Regions from separate parts of the Devosia sp. A449 genome, predicted to be linked through region 1. Evidence: predicted binding sites of a transcription regulator. Region 1 holds the regulator's gene; each other region holds the start of a gene.
What was found. Region 1 encodes LexA, which represses DNA repair genes until DNA is damaged. Its sites were predicted from a motif close to TGTTCNNNNTGTGTTCNG; they were not measured.
Positions count from the first base shown of each region.

Region 1 (2,204 bases):
GCATCAACATGCGCCCCGGTAAGCCCTTGATGTTTGGGACAAAAGGCAAGACGCTGATCTTCGGCCTGCCCGGAAATCCGGTCTCCGCCATGGTCACCGCCATGGTCTTCATCCGCCCTGCCCTCCGCGCCTGGCTCGGCCACCCCGAACCCACCCCCTGGCACCTTCCGCTGGCTGGTCCGACCCCACCCAATACTGCCCGCCGCCACTTCATGCGCGCGCAGCTATTGCACACAGCTAACGGCTTGCAATTGCTGCCTATTTCGCAAACCGACAGCGGCCATACCTCGTCGCTGGCGCGCGCCGATATGCTGATTATCCAGCCCGAAAACGACCCCGGCCAACCCGCCGGCACGCTAGTCGAAGCCCTCCCCGTGGACGGTTTCTGACAGTAAAAGCCCAAGGGATATTGCAGAACATAACTGGAACACGTATGGTCGTTCCGTCTATGTTCCGATTCTGCTCCCGAGGGGTCCATGCTCACGCGCAAACAACACGAGCTGCTGATGTTCATCCACGAGCGGATGAAGGAAAGCGGTATTCCACCATCCTTTGATGAGATGAAGGATGCGCTCGACCTGGCATCCAAATCGGGCATCCACCGGCTGATCACCGCACTCGAGGAACGTGGCTTCATCCGCCGCCTGCCCAACCGGGCCCGGGCATTGGAGGTGGTCAAGCTCCCCGATTCGATGAACCCATCGCTTGGCGGCCGCAAGACCCGCTTCGAGCCCTCGGTCATCGAAGGCAATCTGGGCAAGGTGGCGTCGCCCCCCTCGCGCATGTCGGCCGCTGATGACTATGCAAGGCCGATCGCCATCCCGGTCATGGGCCGCATCGCCGCCGGCACGCCGATCGAGGCGATCCAGACCCATTCCCACACCATCATGGTGCCGCCCGAAATGCTGGGCAGCGGCGAGCATTACGCGCTCGAAGTGCGCGGCGACTCGATGATCGATGCCGGCATTTTCGATGGCGATACCGTGCTCATCAAGAAGCAGGATGTCGCCAGCACCGGCGAGATCATCGTTGCTCTGGTAGATGATGAGGAAGCAACCCTTAAACGCCTGCGCCGCAAGGGGAATACAATCGCGCTGGAAGCGGCCAATCCCGCCTATGAAACCCGCATTTTCCCGCCTGACCGGGTCAAGGTGCAGGGTCGTCTGGTTGGACTTTTGCGCAAATACTGAGCCGACGGCTTTGACCTTTGGCCGGCATGACGGGCATAAATCCTCGCATGCCGGCTCCCATCGAAAAGCTTTGCCCTGTGCTGCTCCGCCCCACGTCTGACGGGCCGGAGCTGCTGGTGTTTCGGCATCCGCTCGCCGGCGTACAACTGGTCAAGGGCACGCTTGAGGCTGATGAGACTATCGCCACCGGAGCGCTCCGCGAACTGGCCGAGGAGTCCGGCCTCACCCAAGCCATTGTGACGTCCGACCTGGGCAGCAGCCTTGCTATCGCTCCCGATCAACTCTGGCATTTTGTGCGCGTTGAGGCCGGACCGCTGGAATCACGCTGGCTTTTTGACACCGCGGATGATGGCGGCCACCGCTTTGCTTTTTTCTGGTGGCCGCTGGCGGCCGAGCCGGGTCCCGACTGGCACCCGATCTTCGTCCGGGCGCTGGCCCATATCAGGGCGGCGTTGGCGTAGCCCACTGCCGGTGTGGCGGGGATGAACAGCAAGCAGGCAGGCGGTTTGCTTGGGCTGCTGCATTGTTCTTGCAACCACTATTCGCGAGACCTTGCAATCGGCGCCATTTCGTGCCACATAGTGGGCATACGTTTTCAGCCTAAGTCGGCTGCCTAATGCCGGCGTGCCGGACCGTGGCTTCCTTCTCTACCATGCGAACGTTATTTTCCTTTGGCGTGTTGCCATTGGATAACCGCTCGTAAGAGCACAAGGAAACTATCATGTCCGTCATCACCGGCACCGTCAAATTCTTCAACACCACCAAGGGCTTCGGCTTCATTTCGCCTGAAAATGGCGGCAAGGATGCCTTCGTCCACATCTCCGCTGTTCAGCGTTCGGGCCTGCAGGGCCTGTATGAGAACGACAAGGTGACCTACGAGCTCGAGACCGGCCGTGACGGCAAGGAATCGGCAACGAACCTGACCCTGCTCTAGTTAGCAAGGCGAGCGCGCTTCGGCGCTGCTCGGTCAAGGGCCACCGCGTGAAAGCGCGGTGGCCCTTTTCTTTTGCGGGT
Region 1 covers NZ_JBTMWU010000002.1:549,524-551,727, reverse strand. The annotation lists gene ACX3OW_RS08565 (molybdopterin molybdotransferase MoeA) at 1-389, shown strand, start outside; gene lexA (transcriptional repressor LexA) at 477-1,190, shown strand; gene ACX3OW_RS08555 (NUDIX hydrolase) at 1,238-1,651, shown strand; gene ACX3OW_RS08550 (cold-shock protein) at 1,912-2,124, shown strand.

Region 2 (2,204 bases), on a different contig from region 1:
CGAAATCCCTTGATAATCAGGGATTTGGCAGCACTCCCACAGCAGGCGCGCCCCATCGAGGCCCCGGGCCAGCTTACCCGCCTCATTGCGGGCAACGAACTCGAGGGCATGCTGATCCTTGGCAATCGGCACCCTGGTCAGACTGCGGTGGTCGGGGGTGGCTTCGAGGCTATAGCGCAACGCATCGATGGAGCTGAAATCCAGCTGATTGTTGCGCCATTGCAGCACTTTTACCGGAGCGAAGTCGTGGGTTTCGAGCGCCACGACCATTTCTTCATCGAATCCCTCGGTGCCGCCGGTGACGCCAAAGGTGCCATTGCGGGCATGGCGACCGGCACGGCCGGCGATCTGGCCCAGCTCGGCCGGGGTCAGCGGACGGCTGGTATGGCCATCGAATTTGCTGTCATCGGCAAAGGCGACATGGTGGATATCGAGGTTCAGCCCCATGCCGATGGCATCGGTGGCGACCAGAAAATCCACATCGCCATTCTGATACAGTTCCACCTGGGCATTGCGGGTGCGCGGGCTGAGCGCCCCCATCACCACGGCGGCGCCGCCGCGCTCGCGCCGGATCAATTCGGCGATGGCATAGACCTGCCGCGCCGAGAAGGCGACGATGGCACTGCGTTCGGGCTGGCGCGAGATTTTCTTCGACCCGGCATAGGTCAGGTGGGAAAACCGGGGCCGGTCGATGATTTCGCAATGCGGCAATAGCCGGCGGATCACCGGCTCCATGGTGGCGGCGCCGAGCAGCAGGGTTTCGCTGCTGCCGCGCGCATGCAGGATGCGGTCGGTAAACACATGGCCGCGGTCGAAATCGGTGGCGGTCTGGATTTCGTCGATGGCGACGCAATCGACGCGGATATCCATCGGCATGGCTTCGACGGTGCAGACCCAGAAGCGCGGCCGCGCCGGCACGATGCGCTCCTCGCCGGTCACCAGCGCCACCGCGCCCTCGCCCACCCGCTCGACGCAGCGCTGATACACCTCGCGCGCCAGCAAACGCAGCGGCAGGCCGATCATCCCGGTGGGATGGGCCAGCATGCGCTCGATGGCAAAATAGGTCTTGCCGGTATTGGTGGGGCCAAGAATCGCCTTGACCGACTGAGGGGGCGCGAAAGTCATTGCCGACAATGTAGGCGGTCACGATGGCGGTTGCGAGATGGTCCGGCGTTTGTCCCAAGAAAGGACAGGCTTTGCGACCCTTTTGCCACGCCGGTTAACGGCAGGAACAAGCAGGGAACGAAACGGCACCGAATCGGCGCGACTCACAGAATCTGGTTTCGTTCACGGCTAGCAGTGGTAGCGGCAGCGGCTTCGGACACCAGAGGATGGCGAAATCGGGGCTGCGACCGGGAAACAGCCAAAAATCCGTTCAGCTTGGTTACCGGCAGGTTAATTTCGGCCGGAAACGGGCAAAAGTAAACGCGCGGTAAATCCTTGTCTGGCAAAGATTTTTGGCAGATTTATGACGCGGGGTGCGGCGGCTATGGGGCGGCGCGACGCAAATTGAGGAAACAGGCAATTGACCGTGCCGGAGTGGGACAGGCGGGGGCAATTCTACCGCACGCGCAGTCGGCCCACCCTCCCCCTTGCGGGGAGGGACAGCGAGATAGGACTTAGCCCTTCGCTAAGTCCGTGATCGAGCCGGGTGGGGGTATCTCGCCGCAAGCGCCGTGCCCGTGACTCACCCCCACCCTTGATCCCTCCCCGCAAGGGGGAGGGTGTCGACTGCGAGATCGGGGGTCATCACCATTCCCATATCTGGACACAATCGCCCGCCCATCCGCCGCTCCGTTCACCATCGAACCAAACCGGGAACGAACAGGGACAGAATCGGGCGAACAGGCAAAATGCGGGTTTGTTCACGGCCAGATGTGGTGGCGGGAGCGGGCTGGGACACAAGAGGGGCCGAAATGACGTCGCGCCGGCGCCGGCACGGCGCAAACCGGTTCACCTTGGTTAGAAAAGGGTTAATTTCGGCCGATTCTGCCCGTTTGTGAGCAGAACATTGCGCGAAAATCCGCGCCCGGCCGGCGGCCGTTAACCTCTATGGCCACGGCCGCAGCCACTATGGCGGGGCAAAATTGGTAATAAAGCCGTTGACCGTCCCGAAGCGGGACGGGACCTATTGGGTCAGGCTGGTCAGCACCATCGACAGATCGCCCATATTGGTGCCGAGCAGCACGCGATATGGGATGAAA
Region 2 covers NZ_JBTMWU010000001.1:105,073-107,276, forward strand. The annotation lists gene ACX3OW_RS00505 (helicase-related protein) at 1-1,125, opposite strand, end outside; gene ACX3OW_RS00510 (DUF3108 domain-containing protein) at 2,129-2,204, opposite strand, start outside.
Region 2: ACX3OW_RS00505 (helicase-related protein) is a predicted target of LexA. The motif match lies at 1,228-1,245, and genes of this name have one in related genera.

Region 3 (2,204 bases), on a different contig from region 1:
GTTGAGGCCGGCCATCACCGCGAATTCGGCCGCGCCGAGGTCAAGGTCGACAAGGCTAGCGCGCTGTATGACGGCGTGTGGGAGCTGGGCAGCGAGCATCAGGTGTGGATGAGCCATGGCGACCGCGTCGTGGCCCTGCCCGAGGGCTTTGAGGTCGTCGGCACCTCGGCCAACGCGCCTTATGCCATGATCGCCAATGAGGCGCGCCGCATTTGGGCGGTGCAGTTCCACCCCGAAGTGGTGCACACCCCGGACGGCGGCAAGCTCTACGCCAATTTCGTCCACCAGATTTGCGGCATCGAGTCCAACTGGACCATGTCGGCCTATCGCAGCAAGATGGTCGAGAAGATCCGCGCCCAGGTCGGCAGCAACAAGGTGATTTGCGGGCTGTCGGGCGGGGTCGATTCCTCGGTCGCTGCCGTGCTGATCCACGAAGCCATCGGCGACCAGCTGACCTGCATCTATGTCGACCACGGCTTGATGCGGCTCAATGAGAGCGAACAGGTCGTCACCATGTTCCGCGACCAGTACAATATCCCGCTGGTGCATGTGGACGCGTCCAAGGTGTTTTTGAGCGAGCTGGAGGGCCAGTCGGACCCCGAGACCAAGCGCAAGATCATCGGCCGGCTGTTCATCGAAACCTTCGAGGCGGAAGCCAAGAAGCTCGGCGGCGCCAAGTTCCTGGCCCAGGGGACGCTCTATCCCGACGTGATCGAATCGGTGTCGTTCACCGGCGGTCCCTCGGTGACCATCAAGAGCCACCACAATGTGGGTGGCCTGCCCGAGCGCATGAATATGGAACTGGTCGAGCCGCTGCGCGAGCTGTTCAAGGATGAAGTGCGGGCGCTGGGCCGTGAGCTGGGCCTGCCCGAGAGCTTTATCGGCCGCCACCCCTTCCCCGGTCCGGGCCTCGCCATCCGTTGCCCCGGCGGCATCACCCCGGAAAAACTCGACCTGCTGCGCCGGGCCGACGCCATCTATCTCGATGAAATCCGCAAGTCGGGCCAGTATGACAAGATCTGGCAGGCCTTTGCCGTGCTGCTGCCGGTGCAGACCGTCGGCGTCATGGGCGACGGGCGGACCTATGAGTTCGTCTGCGCGCTGCGCGCGGTGACCTCGGTCGATGGTATGACTGCCGATTTCTACCAGTTCGACATGAACTTTCTCGGCAAGACCGCCACCCGCATCATCAACGAAGTGCGCGGCATCAATCGCGTCGTCTATGACGTGACCAGCAAGCCGCCCGGCACCATCGAGTGGGAATAAGCCGCGGCTAGTTTAGCTGAGACGTCCCAGCTTCCCGCGCAGGCGGGAAGCGCCAGCCTGCCCTAACCACATGTCGATCCCGCCCTCGCGGGATCAGATCGTGATCTATGACACGATTGACGCTCCATTGCGGCCGCTCTATTTTAGAACAAATAGAGAACAAACGGTGCCATCATGGATATGCAGTTGGAGCTTTTCGGCGGCGCGCCGCCTCAAGATGCAGCGACCCAGCGGGCGCTGGACCATCGCTATTATTTCACCCTGGTGCCGCCGCCGGCCGTGGCGCAGGACATTGAACGCGGCGCGATGCTGCTGGCACGGCGTGTTGGGGCGCGCAATCTGGTACGAGCCGATCGGCTGCATGTCTCGCTCCACTGTGTGCAGCAAGGCCGGGAAATTACGCAGGATCGGCTGGACGAAGCGCTTGAGGCTGGCGGGGCCGTGCGGCGGCCGGGGTTCACCGTCAGTTTTGACCAGGTGCTGAGCTTGTCCGGCAAGCGAGCCGGAACGGGCGGGCGAAGGCAATTTCCAACCGTGCTGACCTGCAGTAATGGCGCGCATGATTTGCTGGGGCTCTATGGCGACATTCGGCAACAGCTGCAGCGGCTCGGCCTGCCGGTTGGGCCGCGCAAGGTCGTGCCGCATCTGACGATCTGGTACAGCCCCGAGCGGCTGCCAGAGACACCGCTACGGCGGGCCTATCGTTGGCCGGTGCGGGCATTCTGGCTGGTGCACACCACGCCGGGAATGCGACGGCCGGACTATCTGGGAGAGTGGGTGCTGGGCTAATGCCTATTCAGCCGCTGCGGGTGCAACGGCCAGCGGGGCGTTGCGCAGGAGGCTCAGGCCGCGGCCTTGGTTGCCTAGCCAATCCAGAATGGTCATGGCCAGTTTTTCGACGGGCTTGCGGAAGCGGTGTTCGACCAGATGGGCGAAGA
Region 3 covers NZ_JBTMWU010000006.1:131,819-134,022, forward strand. The annotation lists gene guaA (glutamine-hydrolyzing GMP synthase) at 1-1,266, shown strand, start outside; gene ACX3OW_RS16395 (2'-5' RNA ligase family protein) at 1,441-2,055, shown strand; gene ACX3OW_RS16400 (acyltransferase family protein) at 2,059-2,204, opposite strand, start outside.
Region 3: ACX3OW_RS16395 (2'-5' RNA ligase family protein) is a predicted target of LexA. The motif match lies at 1,411-1,428, and genes of this name have one in related genera.

Region 4 (2,204 bases), 260 kb from region 1:
CGCAGGCGCGCAGCTTGGAATGGGCCAGGAACAGGTAGTTGATCCGCTCGGTCACGTGATCGGAAAACTCATTGGCCAGGGCAAAGCCCAGCCGGCGCGGCTGGCCGTTCTGGTCGATGAGATAGATGCCGGCGATTTCCGGCTCCTCGCCGGCGTCGAGGGCAAAGCCGGGCGAGGGAATCGGATGGCCCGGATTGACCACCGAATAGCCATTGCCCTTGTAGAACCACTCCGGCTGTACGCCCTTGAGGCCGTTGGCCGGCTTGCCGCCTTCGACGCCCATGCGGAACATCTTCATCGAGTCGGTGAGGGTCTCTTCGGCTTTGGCGCCGCTGGACTGGTGCATGGCGTCGCGCGTGGCGGCCGAGCCGAGATGGGTGAGGCCGGTGCCGGTCAGATAGAGATGGGCTGGATCGGGATGGTCGACCGGCGCCAGCATGCGGCCTTCGGCCAGGATGGCGGTGCGGTCCACGGTCTCGCCAAGCCCCTGTTCGGCGACCAGCGCCCCCAGCCCGATATTGCGGGCGAGGGCTGCGCTGGCCAGCGCGTAGACACTGGTGGCGCCAGTAACGACGCGGGCCACCCCGTCCTGCACCGCGCCCACGGCGCGTTCGCCGTTTGGATCAAAAAACTGGATCAAATTCATGGCGCGGCTCCTTCGCTAGGCCCTTATGGCGCGATCGCTGGCATAAAGCGCAACATGGAACGGTCAGGCAAGTCAAAAATCATACTTATTGTGCGCGGGCCTGACGGGGCGGTCCGGCATAGACTGTCGCCAGGGCCGGGCGATTCTGTGGCCAGATGCCGATGTTCTCATTTTGTCCCTTGACAGCACAAGAACAAGATGAGAACAAATAGCGTACATTCAATGCATGACCACCTGCGGTGCCCGCGCGTTGCGCAGCCTCCAAGAGCGTGGAATAAGGAGAGAATAGATGGCGAACGCGTCGCTTCGTGTAGTTGAAGGTGGATCGATGGATAAGGACAAGGCACTTGCTGCGGCGCTCAGCCAGATTGAGCGCAATTTCGGCAAGGGCTCAATCATGCGCCTGGGTGAGGCGTCGGCGATCGAAGTGGAGGCAATCTCCACTGGCTCGCTCGGTCTCGACATCGCCCTGGGCATTGGCGGCCTGCCCAAGGGGCGAGTCGTGGAAATCTTCGGGCCGGAAAGCTCGGGCAAGACCACGCTGGCGCTGCATGTCATCGCCGAAGCCCAGAAATCCGGCGGCATCTGCGCCTTTGTCGACGCCGAACATGCGCTCGATCCGATTTATGCCCGCAAGCTCGGCGTCAGCGTCGATGATCTGCTGATCTCCCAGCCCGATACCGGCGAGCAGGCGCTCGAAATCACCGATACGCTGGTGCGCTCCGGTGCCATCGACGTGCTGGTGATCGATTCGGTCGCTGCGCTCACCCCGCGCGCCGAACTCGAAGGCGAAATGGGCGACTCGCTGCCGGGCCTGCAGGCTCGCCTGATGAGCCAGGCCATGCGCAAGCTGACCTCGTCGATCTCCAAGTCGAAATGCCTGGTCATCTTCATCAACCAGATCCGCATGAAGATCGGCGTGATGTATGGTTCGCCCGAAACCACGACCGGCGGCAACGCGCTCAAGTTCTACGCTTCGGTACGCCTTGATATCCGCCGTATCGGCGCCCTCAAGGACCGCGAGGAAATCGTCGGCAACCAGACCCGTGTCAAAGTGGTCAAGAACAAACTGGCCCCGCCATTCCGTCAGGTCGAGTTCGACATCATGTATGGCGAAGGCATTTCCAAGACCGGCGAATTGCTCGATCTGGGCGTCAAGGCGGGCATTATTGAAAAGTCCGGCGCCTGGTTCTCCTGGGACAGCCAGCGTCTGGGACAGGGCCGCGAGAATGCGCGCCAGTTCCTCAAGGATAATCCGGAAGCAGCGGCCACCATTGAGCGTGGCGTGCGCGAAAGCTCGGGTCTGCTGGGCGAAGTGCTGCTGGTATCCGGTGGTGACGACGCGGCGGATGACGGCGAATAAGACGACCTTCCCATGCAGGGATTTTTCGAGGCATCGCGCAAGCGGTGCCTCTTTTTGTTGCCGGCAAGCCCTAATAGGGCAGCAATGCTGGACATTCCTGTTGGCCGCACGATAGAAAGCTGCCGACCTTTTCTGCGGCGCCATCGCGCCAACTCCCGAGTGAAAGTCTCCAGATGACCAGCGTAAACGCCCTCC
Region 4 covers NZ_JBTMWU010000002.1:291,029-293,232, forward strand. The annotation lists gene araD1 (AraD1 family protein) at 1-646, opposite strand, end outside; gene recA (recombinase RecA) at 936-2,009, shown strand; gene alaS (alanine--tRNA ligase) at 2,183-2,204, shown strand, end outside.
Region 4: recA (recombinase RecA) is a predicted target of LexA. The motif match lies at 836-853, and genes of this name have one in related genera.